Regions from separate parts of the Bradyrhizobium sp. HKCCYLRH3061 genome, predicted to be linked through region 1. Evidence: predicted binding sites of a transcription regulator. Region 1 holds the regulator's gene; each other region holds the start of a gene.
The links. The regulator LexA, encoded in region 1, represses DNA repair genes until DNA is damaged. The targets are predictions, from matches to a motif close to TGTTCNNNNTGTGTTCNG.

Region 1 (5,136 bases):
GGCATCGGCTCGCTGATCCTGGCCAGCCTGGGCGTCATCGTGATCGGCCTGCTGCGCACACCCCTGCGCTGGTCGGGCGCCGTGGGGCTCGTGGTGGCCACCGCGTGGGCCGCCACGACGCCGCTGCCCGATGTGCTGATCGCCGGCGATGGGCGCGCGGTGGCGGCGCGCGGCCGTGACGGGCGCCTGCATGTGATGCGCACCGGCAAGGATGTGTTCGCCACCAAGGAGTGGCTCGCGGCCGACGCCGATGCCCGGCTGCCGACGGATCCGTCGCTCGCCGATGGGGTCTCCTGCGACGAGGCGGGCTGCGTGGTCGCGATGGCCGACGGCCGCTTCACCGCCCTGACCCTGCGCGCCGAGGCGCTCGCCGATGATTGCACCCACGCCGCGCTGATCGTCACCGCGCGCGCCGCGCCGTCATCCTGCGCGGCGGCCGTCATCGATCGCGAACGGCTGCGGCAGCAGGGCGCCTTGTTGCTGGTGCAGCAGGGCATAGGCTTCGCCGTGACGCCGGCGCGCGCCGGCGGCACTGACCGCCCATGGTGGCCGGCACCCGCCGAGGCCGGCGCGTTCGACACGACGCTGACGCCGCGTGCGCCGGCCGCGCCGCTTCAGGACGCGACGCCGCCGGAGACCGAGCAGAGCGAGCAGGATTGAGTGCCGGGCAGCTCGAACGTGCCGCGATGATACTCGGTGTCGTCTGGTCCATCGAACAGCGATGGACCTTCGACCAGCGTGAACGCGGCGCCCGGATAGCGTTGCCAGATGGCGACGTCATCAGCCGTGACCGTCAGCCATCCGAACGCAAGCATGTAGCGGCCGGGCTCGGTGATCCGTCCGGCCTTGTTCCAATCGATCTTGTTGACCACGGCGGCAAGCTCCCCCGGCAAACAATGCCGGCCGAGGGATGTCGTTCCTATCCGATGCGATGCCGGACGTTCGCCCGAGAGGACTTTGCGCTTGCAGAACCCAAGTTGACCAAGTCTCCCACCGTCGAAAGCGCGCTCACGACCGACAGAAATGCCGACGCGCAGGCCCTCAGGTGATGCTGATGCGGCGAATCGGTGTGGCATGCGACGTCGGCACGTCCTCGCCGATGTCCGGGCGACGCTCTGCCGGCTGCTTGCTGACCGGCAATTGCAGCACGGTGACGCGCTGGCCCTCGCAGAGCTGGGTCACCAGCACGTGGCGGCCGTCGGCGAACTCGATCGCGTCGTGATGGCGATCGGGAATGTGGGTCTCGATGCTGTTGAACTTTGCGACGCGCTCGCGGATCGTCCGGGTCCAGAGCCAGCGGCTGTCGTAGCGGACGTCCTCGGCGAAGGCCAACTCGGTGCCGGGCATCATGCAGACTGCGACGGTCGGCTCGCTCTCCAGGGCGAAGCCGCGGGTGGCGGTGCCACGGAAGGTCATCGAGATCAACGTCTCGCCGACCTTGGCGGGACGGGACGCAACCGCATGGAGGCTGTAGTCACACATCGGATCGCTCCTCGTTGAGAGATAGCCGACCCACGCTCCCCCCGGACAGGCGCAGGCCTCTATCAGAGTGGACATCGATGGTGATGTTAGCGCGCGCTTCGCGGCAATTCTGCGCTGATCTGCATCGCGTGTGCCCGCGGCCGATCACAAGCGTTTGAGCATGCCGCGCTGCACATCATGAGGTGCATTCGCGCGTGACGTATTTTGCTGGGCAGCCTCCAGCTCGGCGGCGAAAGCGCGTGCGCCCGCCGCCGATCGACCGATCCCATTCGCGATCAGTACTTGCGGTACAGCCCGACCAGCTTGCCTTGGATCTTCACCCGGTTCGGCGGCAGGATGCGCACCTCGTAGGCGGTGTTGGCCGGCTCGAGCGCGATCGATGCGCCGCGACGGCGGAAGCGCTTCAAGGTCGCTTCCTCATCGTCGATCAGCGCCACCACGATGTCGCCGGTGTCGGCGGTCTCGTTGCGCTGGATCAGCGCCATGTCACCGTCGAGGATGCCGGCATCGACCATCGAGTCGCCGCGCACCTCGAGCGCATAGTGATCGCCGTTGCCGAGCATGTCCGCAGGCACGCTGATGGTGTGGCTGCGCGTCTGCAGCGCCTCGATCGGGGTACCGGCGGCGATGCGGCCCATCACCGGCACCGCGACAGGGCGCTCGCCATCGTCCAGCGCGGGAGTGCTGGTGCGCACCTTGCCGAGATTGCCTTCGATCACCGACGGCGTGAAGCCGCGACGGTTGCCCGCGGCCTGCGACAGCTCGGGCAGCTTGATCACCTCGATCGCGCGGGCGCGATTCGGCAGCCGGCGGATGAAGCCGCGCTCCTCGAGCGCCGTGATCAGGCGATGAATGCCGGACTTTGAACGCAGATCGAGCGCATCCTTCATCTCGTCGAAGGACGGCGGCACGCCGGCTTCCTTGAGCCGCTCGTTGATGAACCGCAGAAGTTCGTACTGTTTGCGCGTCAGCATTTCGACCTGGTCCCCGGTTTGTTGTTGTCCGAGTCCAGGAGCTGCGCCTTGAGCACAAGCCGGCTGAGAGCGCCCTGGAGTCGGACCGTCATCGCGTCGCCCGCAACATACTAAAAACAAATCATGAACGGACACTATATGTTCGATGTGTGTTCCGCAATCCTAAAAATATGATGAACGGACCGGGCTTTACCGGGGAAGCGGCTCAGTTCGGCAGGCGCAGGATTTCGCACGGGCTGCCGGCAGGCGCCTTCGGCGCAAACGCCGGCCGGATCACCAGCGCCTGCGACAGCGCGAGATTGCCGAGCAGCGACGAATCCTGCTGCGTCACCGGTGTTGCGACCAGGGTGCCGTCGGCGCGCTCCTTGAGCTGCGCCCGCAGATAGTCCTCGCGCGAATCGTTCGCCCCCAACTCGCGGCCGAGCAGGGCGGTCTCGCGCAGCATCACGGCCTCGTCGCGGCCGAGCAGGTGCCGAATCAGCGGCACCATGAACAGGATGGCGCAGACATAGGACGACACCGGATTGCCGGGCAGTCCGATCACCCTGATGTCGCCGAGCCGTCCGTGCATCATCGGCTTGCCCGGCCGCATCGCGATCTTCCAGAACGCCATTTCGACGCCCTCGGCCTCCAGCGCCTGCTTGACCAGGTCGTGATCGCCGACCGAGGCGCCGCCGGTCGTGATCAGGACGTCGGCCTCGGCCGCGCGGGCGCGCCGGATTCCAGCGACCGTCGCCTCCATCGTATCCGCGGCGATGCCGAGATCGATCGGCGTCGCGCCCTCGCTGCGCACCAGCGCCCGCAGCGCGTAGCCGTTGGAATAGACGATCTGCCCCGGGCCGGGCGTCGAGCCCGGCATCACCAGCTCGTCGCCGGTGGCGAGCAGCGCCACCTTCGGCCGCCGCCGCACCGGCAGCGCCGGATGATTCATGCTGGCCGCCAGGGATAGGTCGCGGTCGCTGAGTCGGCGCCCGGCCTTCAGCAGCACCATGCCCTGGTGGAAGTCGACGCCGGCCGGCCGGATGTGCCGGCCTGTGATCGCGGCCTCGGTGATCACGACATGGCCGTCCTCGGCGATCGTGTCCTCCTGGATCACCACCGCGTCGGCGCCTGCGGGGACAACGCCGCCGGTGAAGATCCGCGCCGCCTCGCCGGGCCCGACCACGCGATCGAACGGCCGTCCCGCCGCGACCTCGCCGATCACCTTCAGCCGCGCCTTGGCCTTGGCTGCGTCGGCCGCGCGCACCGCATAGCCATCCATCGCCGACATCGCCTCGGGCGGCTGCGTCCGCAGCGCCGCGAGGTCGCGGGCCAGGATGCGGTGATAGGCCTCGTCCAGCCCGACCATTTCCTCAGCCAGCGGCTCGGTGCCGGCGAGCACCGCGGACAACGCATCGGAGACCGGCATCAGGGCCATGGGATTACCTTCGGACGAAGACGGGCAGATCGACTGAATCGCCTTCTAACCGAACGCGCACGGGGTGGCCAAGAGCCTAAGCCGCTCCCGGCTTTCCGATCGTCTGAAGGTGCGTCGCGTGGCCCGCCGCCTCACGATCGCGCGAGAAACTCTGCAATCATGCCGGGGGGCAGTCGCGATCTGCTCACGTGCACACGGAGTCCAGACGGAGCTATCCGGCAGCCGCGCGACAGGCGGCGCGCTCGGTGGTGTGCAGGATGTTTGCCACCATGTTCCGCAGCCAGACCGATGCGGCATCGCGGTCGAGCTGCAGCGGCCAGACCATCGAGACCGCCGGCAGCCGCAACTTCAACGGCGCCGGACAGAGCGCCAGTCCAAACCGCGGGCCGTAGAGCCTTGCCATCCGGGTCGGGATCGTCGTGATCACCGGTGAGGCGGCCACCGTCGCCAGCACGCTGAGGAAATCCGAGGAGGCCGAGACCACGTTGAGCTCGGTCCCGATCTCATCCAGCGCCGCCTCCAGGCAGCCCTGCAGGCTGTTGGTCAGCGTCACCAGTGCGTGCGGAAGCGACAGATAGGCATCCAGGCCGATCGGTGTTTTCATCGCGATGCGCTTTGGATTGTAGACGCAGCTCAGCGCCTGCTCGAACAGGAACTGGGATCGGTGCCGCAGCGCCACCGCCTCGAAGCAGCCGACGCCGACATCCAAGGCGCCCTCGTCGAGCAGACGATGCACCTCGTTGCGTTCGGTCGGACGGCTGAGAAGCCGCACGCCGGGCGCCGTTCGACGCAGCTCCGCCGTGAGTTCGGGGATCAGCAGCAGCTCGACCTCGCTCGAGAATCCCAAGCGGATGGTGCGCTGCTCGGTCGCTGGGTCGAACTCCGGTGCGGCGTGCAACGCAGCCTGCATCTGGGCCAGCGCCGCCCGAACCGGTCCGGCCAGCACCGCAGCCTTGGGGGTCGGCTGCATGACCGTGCCGACGCGGACGAACAGCTCATCCTGCAGCAGCACGCGAAGCGTCGACAGCGAATGGCTCATCGCCGGCTGCCCGACCTTGAGGCGCGCCGCCGCGCGCGTCACGCTGCGCTCCTGCATCAGTGCGTCGAATGCGACCAGCAGGTTGAGGTCGAAGGAACGAAGATCGAAGTGGTCGATGGACTGCATGAGTTGGATCGATTTGAGGAATGTATGACCTAATCGTAGATGTCGGCCCAGACAAGATCACCGTTCGGATCGAGGCCGCCAAACATGCAGGACATCAC
Region 2 (5,136 bases), on a different contig from region 1:
AGAACTGGACCGCCAAGATCGAGTATCTCTACGTCGATCTCGACAGCAGCAATTTCGTGATCACGGGGGCGAAGAACGACTATCGGTTTGGAATTGTGCGCGCAGGCATCAACTTCCACTTCTGATGGCAACGAGGGAATAGGAAGAAGAAACGTCCAACGACAACCTCCCGGCCGCTCGCGCGGCCGGGATTTTTTTGTCGGAGCGCTCCGTGCAATCGTGCATCATCGCGCGCGGCCTGCACGTACGAGCCGGCAATGCTGTGCACGCACACAGGCGCTGCCGACAGCTTCCAAACCAACGAAGAGTTGGCGTCGAGGCGCGTCCGGTTGCAATCACGCCGGCGCGTGAACGACCGCCAGGCGGGCTCGTCCTAAGACGATAGCACCAGGTTCACCGCTTTCGGGCCCTTGCCCTTCTTGTCCGGCTCGACCTCGAAGCTGATCCGCTGTCCTTCGGTCAGGTCCTTCAGGCCCGCGCGCTCCACCGCCGTGATGTGCACGAACACGTCGCGTCCACCGTCGTCCGGCTTGATGAAGCCGTAGCCGCGTTCACCGTTGAAGAACTTGACCGTCCCAGTCATGGCCATCGGGAAACTCCTCCCCCGCAATGCTTCCTCCACTGCGCGCCCTGCGCAGCGTCCGACCGGACATCACTTTGATCGGAAAGCGTTGGCCACCTTAACGCCCAGCGCTCGCCGCGCCGGATCGCCGGATCTTGTTAGGCCTTGATCACCCCGCCGCAACCATTCGCGGAAGCGGAACGTAAAGCCAGTCTTACAATCGGACACAATAATACGGTTCCGCGCCGATTGACTACGGCTTTTCGACCAGTAGCCGTTTCAAGCTTTGGGGAATTCGATTCGGAAGCGCGCCGCGCCGCCCTGGCCGAGCGGCTTCTGCAGTTCCTGCAGGATGAGCTTCAGCTCGTCATGCAATGTCCAGGGCGGGTTGACGATCAGCAGTCCGGTCGAGGTCAGCGCCTCGCCTTCGATCTGCGGTGCAACACTGAACTCGACCCGCAGCACCTTGCCGGGTGGCTTGGCCGCGGCCGCGAGCGCCGCGATGCGATCGCTCAGCTCTTCGGTGGCGCGCCGGCTCTTGGCGGGGTACCACAGCACGTAGATACCAGTGGTCCATTTCGCGAAGGCCGCGGCAAAGCGGTCGGCGAGCCGCTCGAACTCATCCTTCGCCTCGAACGCCGGATCGATCAGCACCACGCCCCGGCGCTCGTTCGGCGGCACGAAGGCGGGCAGGGCGACCCAGCCGTCGAGATCGACGACGCGGGCCTGGGTGTCGCGGCGCAACTGATCGATCAGCTGCTTGCGGGGGATCGGCGCCAGCTCGCACAGGGTCATGCGGTCCTGCGGCCGCAGCAGCGCGCGCGCGATCAGCGGCGAGCCGGGATAGGCGACGAGCTCGGCCGTCGGATTGAACGATCGGACGATATCCAGATAGGGCTGGACCAGCGCATAGACCTGATCCGACAGCCGCGCCTGCAGCAGGCGGGCAATGCCGGTGAGGAACTCGCCGCTGCGGGTGGCCTCGTCGCCGGTGAGATCGTACAGGCCAGCGCCGGCATGGGTGTCGATCACCCGGAACGCAGCGGGCTTCTCCTGGAGGTAGACCAGGATGCGCGTCAGCACGATGTGCTTGATGACGTCGGCGAAGCCGCCGGCGTGAAAGGCGTGTCGGTAGTTCATGCCGTCCGGGTTACGCCGTTCCGTGTCAAAAGGGTACCCCGTCGATGCGCCGCATGCCCTTTCGGAGAGCCGCGGATCAGCGCCGCCGCAACAGGGCCGCAGGCCGACGCGCTGCGGTCGCCCGATTCGCCGTCGCTAGCCGCCGCGGACCGGCGGCATGTTGACCTCGTCGCGCCGGCAGGCCTGCCGGTCGATCTCGTCGCAATTGCGAAACTCGAGGTCCTTCGACAGGCAGATCCGGACCTCGCTCAGCCGGGTGCGATTGCAGGTGACGGCAATGCCCGATGTCGTGAGCTTGGGGTTGGCCTTGATGAAGGCTTCCTCAACCGCCGCCGGCGTCACTGTCTTGGCTTCCGCGAGATCGAGAAATTCCGGCGGGATCTTGATGGCGGCCCGCGCCTTGCGGATGGCTTCGAAGTAGGCCTTCGCCGACACGCCGGCGCAGGTGCCGTGCTTGTCCCACTCGTTGTAGATCAGGCCCGGCGCCGGCATCAGGTCGAGCATCGAGGTCATGATGTTGCGCGGCAGGCGCGGCGCCGGCTGCTCGCAATATTCGGGGTAGCCGTTCTCGTATTGCGGCCACAGCCCGTGCACGACGAACGAGTAGGGCCGGCCGGTGCACTGTTGGGACCGGCTGCCGCGGCCGCCGCGCTCCTCCGCCTCGGCACAGTACGAGGGCGACCACGACAGCGAGAGAACGTAGAAGTCGAACGCGCCCGGCGCATTCTGGCGCCGGTCCTGCGCCGCGGCGGAGCCAGCCGCGAGCACACCGAGCAAGAGGGCAAAGCAGGCGATCGTTCTGGACAACAGGACGGCAGGTCGGCGCAGGCAATCGAACATGGCATACTCCCCGGACAATGCCAGGAGCCTACCAGCGCGCGGGAACATTTCAAGAACAAAAATGGCTGCCCCGAGGCAGCCATTGGTCAGCCGGCCGCTCGCGCGAGCGGGCGATGCGCCGGGAAAGGCGAATCAGGGCTTGGCGGCGCGGCAGGCCGGATTGAAGGCCCAGTTGCGATCGAGGCCGACGACGCAGAACTCGACGCCCTGGTCATAGCCGGCGAAGCCGCCATCCTCGATGATCGAGAAGTTGACGGTGCGCGCTTTGCCGTCGCTGATCATCACGCTGCCGGTGCAGAAGCGGCGCGGGATGTTGTCGGACTGCCAGGGCCGGAAGGCGATCTCGTGGACATTGGCGACGCCGGTGATCGTCAGCGAGGAATTCCAGAAGGTGCTCTCCTTGTCCTGGAATCGCGAGACGATGGTCGGAATGGCCGCCTCGCAAGGCGCGACCCGGCCGTCATATTTCGGGCCGGACAGCCAGAAGTTCATCTCGAGCGGGTTGGCCGCCTGGGCCGGCGCGGTCGCGACCGCGAGCAGCGCGCCGCATGCGGCACCGAACGTCTTGAAAGCTGAGCTGAAGTCGCGCATGGGCCGTCCGCAAGGCTGATCCGGGAGCGTGGACCGTGCCGCGGTGGCCACAGGAGGTCAAGTGCAACGCGGCAACACTCCACGATTAGTCCTGTTAACCCGGGGCCGGTGTTCTTTTCTTGACCGCACGGGACCTTTAGAATGGCAGGCCAGATCGAGGAGAATGCAATGCGGACGCTGATGGCCGGATTCGTGAAGACTGCAGGCCTCGTGGCCGCTGGGATGGTTCTGGTTGCCGCGTCCGCCCAGGCCGACGTGGTGCCGCCCTTCAAGGGCAATGACACCGGCGGCATCATCGCCTATCAGCTGGCCCAGACCACGGATGCGCGCCAGCTCGCGGTCGACCACTGCGCCTCCTACGGCAAGGTCGCGAAGTTCGGCGCCGTCGATGCGCGCTACGGCGGCTACGTCTCGTTCTCCTGCCGCTGGGTACCGTACGGCTCGGCGCAGCGGCCGCTGCGGACGCTCTACTGACCTTCCATCAACTGCCGTTCTCCTAATTGCCATCTTTTGGCGGCATTCGCTCTGGCATCGATCAACGAGCCGGAACGGGGGCACATGACCTGCACACGCATCGCAATCGGGCTGTTGGCCTGCTGCCTCCTGGGCGTGACCGCGAGCCATGAGGCTCGGGCCGTCGACCTGCCGGTGCGCAAGGCCGGCCTGTGGGAGCTGAAGATGATCAGATCCGGCGGTCAGCTGCCGGAGGCGACGATTCAGCACTGCACCGACGCGGCCACCGACAAGGAGATGAACAACTTCGCCTCTCCGATGGCGCAGCAGGTCTGCTCCAAGCAGGATATCCAGAAAACCGCGACCGGCTACGTCTCCGATTCGGTCTGCAATTTCGGCGGCATCAATACGACGTCGCATGCCGACATCACGGGCGATTTCAACTCGGCCTATACGGTGAAGACGATGTCGCGAGTCACGGGCGGTGCCGCCGGCACCGGGGTGAAGGACACCGCGATGACGATCGAGGCCAGATGGCTCGGCGCCTGCAAGCCCGACCAGAAGCCCGGGGACATCGTGATGCCCGGCGGCATGAAGATGAACGTCAAGGACATGGCCAAGCTGAAGGCCCTGATCCCGGGCGTGAAGCAGTAGGCGGGCGCTCGTTGCGCGTGATGGGCGCAGCGAGTGGATCGTCGCTCATTCGCGGACGCAAAGCACGATCTTCCCGATATGCCGGCCCGTCTCCATGCGGGCATGCGCATCGGCCGCCTCGGACAGGCGATAGGTGCTGTCGATGTGCGGCCGAATGGCCGTTCCGAGAAGAGGCCAGATCCGCTGCCGCAGTTCGGTCGCGATGCGCCGCTTGAGATCGAGCGACGTCGACCGCAGGAACGCGCCGGTGATGCTGGCCCGGCGCGCCATCAGGCTGCGCAGCGGCACCGCCAGCTCCTTGCCCTGTCCAGCCGAGAGCTGGGCGATCCGTCCACCCATGGCGAGCGCCGCAAGGTCCTGCGCGATGTGGGCGCCGGCGGAGGTGTCGAGGATGCAGTCGACCCCGCGCGTCCCCGTCGCCGCGCGGATCTGCTCGGCGAGATCGGGATCGGCATAGTCGAACACGGCGCTGCAGCCGAGCCCGAGTGCCAGGGCGCGCTTCTCCGCGGTGCCGGCGGTGGCAATGACGGGATGCCCCAGCGCGCGCAGCAGCTGGATCGCGATCGTGCCGACGCCGCTGCTGCCGCCGTGAATCAGGGCGGTCTCGCCGGGCGCCATGCGCATCAGCTCGAAGAAGTTGAACCAGGTCGTGAACAGCGCCTCGGGTAGGGCGGCGCCTTGGATCCAGTCAAGGCTGCTCGGCAGGTCCAGCGCAAGATGCTGATCGGTGGCGACGTATTGCGCGTATGAGCCGCCGTCGGTCAGCGCCATCACCGCTTGACCCAGCCGTTCCGGGGAAACGTCGGCGCCGCAGGCCACGATGCGCCCCGAGGCTTCCAATCCCGGTATGGGATTGGGCTCCCGCGACGGCCCGGCAGCGCGCTGGTTGCAGTCGT
Region 3 (5,136 bases), on a different contig from region 1:
TTTTGACATCGATAACTGCGCCCCTGAACCCACCCCTCGGTCGTGTGAAGGCGCTCAAAAAACGCATTCCACGACCGCATTTGTTCTAAAATCCCCTGTAGAATCGCATTAACATGCTTGTCACTGCCTTAGCTACTGGAAAGACGAAAATAATGCAAACGGGATGTTGAAAGATCACAGCAGACATATTGGCGTCCTCCCAGGACACAGTTATTCGCAGAATTGCAAAATTGGTGGCAGCCTAACTGAGGACTGCCGGGGACTAGCGTTGCATGCACCGAACTAGGTCGGGGTCAGATCCTCCGGACGCGCCGGGCAAGGACCAAGGCCTGGGCAGGCATTTCCCGTCCGCATTGATCAAGAATGGTACGAACCTTCGTTGCTCGAATCCGCAACTCCTCTAGTATCGAAGGGAGTAAGAATTTCGACGGGACAAGAACAATGAAGAGCAGTGAAGCCCCCGGTATTCCCTCGCAATTGCTTTGGGTAAAGGATGCTCCGCTATTCATCGATGAAATCAATCTAAGCAGATTTTACGATGCTGCCTTAAGACCTCCTTTCGACGAAACATCACCGCTAAAGCTGAAGATCACGGAATCGACGAAGAAGGATCTCGAAGGCAAATTCGGCGCGAAGTTGAGTGCTGGGCTTTCAAATTGGCTGTCCGCCATCGCGTCTGGATCCGCCGAAGTCACAGGAGAGGGGAAAGGCGCAAAATCAGACACGAAAGGCTCTGAGAGCGAGATCATCCTTCAGCCAATACAGAATCCGCACCGCCAACTTGAACAGTTGACGATCTTTTATCTCATTGAACGTCGCGAGCAGTTGCTGTTCGGCGAATCCAAAGATGTTCTCTCCTGGCAAAAAGAAGGAGCGAGCCTCATGGTACCTAGGCCGCTTGTATTCATCGATCTTCCCAAGAACGCCAAATTCATTCCAATGGCCGCGGAATTCATAAATGGGAAAGTCGTGCCCCTCTTTCAGAGACTGGAAGCCGATTCCGGCGAACGGCCTCCGCCGTACAAGCGTGAGGCCAAGGCGGAATATTGGAAGTGGTTTGAAGCGAATTTCAATGCTGAGCGGTCTCTGGCCGTCCTCGAAGCTGCAGCCACTGAAAATGGCAGGATCGAATGGGTGGACTTTCGCGTCCCCTTAAATGACGTCGTCGAGACGATGCACCTGCACATCGATGTCGCCGGCAAATACAACACCGGCACGTTCGCTTACCGACTTATCAGAAGGGGTGTCGGCCACGGCATGCGAGTCGTAGGGTCCTTACGCGACGGTCCTGATGTGAATGTTCTCGCGCTCTACGAAAAATGACATCCGGTTGCAGTGGAACGTATTCCGTCACTGAATCCGAAGAGTTCGACCCACCTTTTCTGGAATTCCCTTCGTTGCAACGTCCAAACCTGGGCTCAAATCGAACCGTTCGGTATCCGACGAAGCTCCGCCCCCAATACGCCGTTCTTCGAACCCGCTATTCGATTGCACCAAATGGAGCACGACTTGCCCTGACCCTGGATCGCCACTGCCGTCAAGTAAAGGGCTGGAAAAGTGTGCAAATTTGCTGGAGCAAATCGGACAATTGGCATGCTGGCTCCGCAGCGGAGGAGCAAAGACGTTGGAGCAAGACGAGCTCGGCCCGAAAACACCAATATTCGCGGCACTCGTGCACGATCAATCCGCAACTCGACATTCGGTCGACAACGGACGGATCGGAGATCAACATACTTGCTCGACGTGGCGGCATAAATCCTCCATGCATCGCAGCCCGACAAGGAATTGGTGTGAGTTCCCCCAAGCGAACTTCCGCAAGACCGTCGAGTGCAGGCATACTGGCCTATCGCCGAGTAAGACACGGGCTCGAAGTGCTGCTCGTCCATCCCCGCGGGCCCTATTGGCGCAACAAGGACGACGGCGCGTGGTCGATTCCGAAAGGCGAGATCGGCATATCGGAGGATCCCGAGCAGACTGCCCGTCGCGAGTTTGCCGAAGAGCTCGGACCGGCAGCATCGATTGGTCACTTGCAAGCCCTGGGAGAGATCCGCCAACGCGGCGGCAAGCGTGTGAGCGCCTTCTGCGGAGAAACTGATTTCGACACGTCGTCGCTGTCCAGCAATATCTTCGAGATCGAGTGGCCGCCTAAGAGTGGCCGTCTCCGACCCCTTCCGGAAGTCGATCGCGCTGAGTGGTTCGAACTGGAAGCCGCCCGAACGAAGATCCTAGCAGGACAGATCGAGCTCATCGATCGACTTGAAAAGAAAGTGACGTGACGCGATTACATCGGCAGCGCCAGCTGCGCTTCATCGTCGCCGACATGCTGCAGCGCCGACAGCGAGACGCCGAGGAGCCGGACCGGCTTGGGGACCGGCATCTCGTTCTGCAGCAGAGCGACCGATAGGCGTTCGAGGTCGCAGCGGCTCGAAACCGCGACGGGGGCGGATCTGCTCCGCGTAATGATCTCGAAGTCGTTGAACTTCACCTTCAGCGTCACCGTGCGACCCCGGTTACCGGCGCCTTCGCAGTATCGCCAGACCTTGTCGATGAGCGGCTCGAGTTCGACGACCATGGCGTCGAAGTCGGTGAGGTCGGTGGCGAACGTGTTTTCGGCGCCGACGGATTTGCGGGTCCGGTCGGCGCGGACCTCGCGGTTATCAACGCCCCGCGAGATCCAGTAGTAGTAGCTTCCGGCCTTCCCGAAGCTTGCCTGCATGAATTCGAGCGACTGGTTGCGCATGTCGAGGCCGGTGTAGAGGCCGAGCGCATTCATCTTGGCGCTGGTTGCCGGCCCGATACCGTAAAACTTGCCGACCGGAAGCGTCTCGACAAAAGCCGGCCCCATCTCCGGCGTGATGACGTACTGGCCGTTCGGCTTGCGGTGATCGGAGGCGAGCTTGGCTAGAAACTTGTTGTAGGAGACGCCGGCCGATGCGTTGAGACCGGTCACTTCCTTGATCTTCGAACGGATCGCCAACGCGACGTCCCGTGCCAGCGAAATCCCCTGCAGGTTTTCGGTCACGTCGAGATAGGCTTCGTCGAGCGACAGCGGCTCGATGATCGCCGTGTGCTCCGCGAAGATCTCGCGGATCTGCTGGGAGACCGCCTTGTAGACCTCGAAGCGCGGCTTCACGAAGATCAGGTCCGGGCATTGCCGCTTGGCCGTCACTGACGGCATCGCCGATCGGACACCGAACTTCCTGGCTTCATAGCTGGCGGCCGCGACGACACCACGCTCGCGGGAACTGCCGACGGCGACCGGCCTGCCGCGGAGCTCCGGATTATCCCGCTGCTCGACGGACGCGTAGAAGGCGTCCATGTCGACGTGGATGATCTTCCGCTGGCGGTCTTCGTCCATCGCGCTCTGGTGATTTTTGCGGCCGGCCCGGCGCCTTGACAAATCGGACCGTCCTAGAACAAAGATAGAACGTTTTCCGCGCGGCGGCAAGCCACCAAGCGGGGCATTCCCTCATGTCCTTGTGCGATCCAGAAAGGCCCGAAGGGCGCTGCGAATGAAACGGCCGGATCTACCTGTCTATTACTACCACGATCATTTCCTCGAAATGCTGTCGTTCGTCAGGACCACCTACGGCCCGATCCTGACGGACGAGCACGACGCCTTCGTCTTGCGGTTTCAAACCCTTTCCAAGGACGCGCAATGCCTGCTGATTCGGATGGTCAATCGGCGTGGCGCGATCTTCAACAGGACGTTCTTCCGGTATGCCGAGATTTCCGACGTGGAGCGCGCGGCCGACGACCTCTTGGCATGCGGCCAAGCCAGAACCCTCAAGGCGGAGGACTACGCCGCCTTCGTCGCATGCCTGCCCAAGAACATCCTGGTCGCGGGCGCCAAGGCGGCGGGGCAGACGGACATCCGCGTCTCCTGGCCGAAAGCGAAGCTGGCCGACTACTTCCTGACCCACGTTCCGTTCGAGGTCGCCGCCGAGCATTGTGGGGCGGCGAAGTTCATCGCGCTGGATGACGTCCGTCCGCTCGAATTCCTGCTCTACCTGTACTTCGGCAAGACGGAGGAGGATCTGAAGAACTTCGCCCTGCGAGATCTGGGCATCATGCGGACCAACAAGGCAACTTCGTTCAGGGCCCGCTTCACGGACGGGGAAGAGGCGAGGGCATGCTTCCACTACAGCCGGCTGCTTGATCGGATCGAGGTCAAGTCGATCGGCATCTACCAAGGCGCAGTCGGCGACATCTTCGGAGGTCCGAGTTGCCCGAGCGACTACGCCGCCGATCTGCGGAGCCGCGCCGCCTGTCACGTCGGTCAGTTCTTCGAGAAGCTCGGAGAGAAGGATCTCGCCAGGCAACTCTATCGCGCCGGTTCGTCGCCGGAATGCAATGAGCGATTGGTCCGTCTGCTCTACGGGGCAGGGGACAAGACCGATGCCGAGGATCTGCTGCGGCGGATGATCGACGATCCGGGCAGCGACGGCGAGTTGGTTTTCGCAACGGATTTCTACGCGCGGAAATTCGGCGGTCGACGGACCGGATCATGCACCGAACTTCTGCGCGCCGGCGTCACGCTGACTGTCGACGACACCTATCGCGGCAATCCGGAGGCGGGCGTCGCCGGCGTGATGCGTCGAAGGGGATATCGCGTCTTCTTCGCGGAGAACACGCTCTGGCATTCGTTGTTTGGGTTGCTGTTCTGGGACGAACTATTCGAGTCCGATCTTCTTCACAGCAGTTTCGATTGGGTGCCGCACTGCCTCAATGACCGCAGCTTCGCGCATCGGTTTGCTGCCCAGATCGACTCCAAGCTGGAGGCCGTTCGATCAGGAAGCGCGTTCAATCTGCTGCTGCGCCCGATCGCCGCGAACTGGGGCCGTCCGAACGGCATCTTCGCCTGGGACCATGTCGATGTCGACGCGTTGCGGCTGCTGCTGTCGGGAACCAGCGGTCAAGGGATCGCAACCATCATGGGCTTGTTGTGCCAGAACTTCCGCGACACGCGCGACGGGTTCCCGGATCTCATGCTGGAGAAAGACGGCGCCGTCTCCTTCATGGAGATAAAGGCCGAGGGCGACGTGATCCGCCGCAACCAGCTCACTCGGTTGCGGCAGCTCGGGAGCGCCGGCATCCGCGCGGAGATCGGCCGGGTCGATTATAGGTTCGATCCTG

Region 2: the regulator LexA is predicted to act here: its motif matches at 2,583-2,600, upstream of ACQR2C_RS03015 (ribonuclease T2 family protein).
Region 3: the regulator LexA is predicted to act here: its motif matches at 3,413-3,430, upstream of dinB (DNA polymerase IV).

The regions. Positions count from the first base shown of each region.
Region 1 is NZ_JBNPUE010000018.1:84,674-89,809, reverse strand. It holds gene ACQR2C_RS25830 (ComEC/Rec2 family competence protein) at 1-660, shown strand, start outside; gene ACQR2C_RS25825 (hypothetical protein) at 615-872, opposite strand; gene ACQR2C_RS25820 (hypothetical protein) at 1,042-1,482, opposite strand; gene lexA (transcriptional repressor LexA) at 1,758-2,456, opposite strand; gene ACQR2C_RS25810 (molybdopterin molybdotransferase MoeA) at 2,662-3,873, opposite strand; gene ACQR2C_RS25805 (LysR family transcriptional regulator) at 4,085-5,038, opposite strand; gene ACQR2C_RS25800 (MBL fold metallo-hydrolase) at 5,123-5,136, shown strand, end outside.
Region 2 is NZ_JBNPUE010000001.1:629,867-635,002, reverse strand. It holds gene ACQR2C_RS03030 (outer membrane protein) at 1-125, shown strand, start outside; gene ACQR2C_RS03025 (cold-shock protein) at 374-589, opposite strand; gene ACQR2C_RS03020 (23S rRNA (adenine(2030)-N(6))-methyltransferase RlmJ) at 842-1,702, opposite strand; gene ACQR2C_RS03015 (ribonuclease T2 family protein) at 1,838-2,542, opposite strand; gene ACQR2C_RS03010 (hypothetical protein) at 2,675-3,133, opposite strand; gene ACQR2C_RS03005 (hypothetical protein) at 3,302-3,607, shown strand; gene ACQR2C_RS03000 (DUF3617 domain-containing protein) at 3,692-4,240, shown strand; gene ACQR2C_RS02995 (NAD(P)H-quinone oxidoreductase) at 4,286-5,136, opposite strand, start outside.
Region 3 is NZ_JBNPUE010000007.1:110,450-115,585, forward strand. It holds gene ACQR2C_RS14245 (hypothetical protein) at 442-1,323, shown strand; gene ACQR2C_RS14250 (NUDIX domain-containing protein) at 1,791-2,276, shown strand; gene dinB (DNA polymerase IV) at 2,282-3,358, opposite strand; gene ACQR2C_RS14260 (exonuclease domain-containing protein) at 3,513-5,136, shown strand, end outside.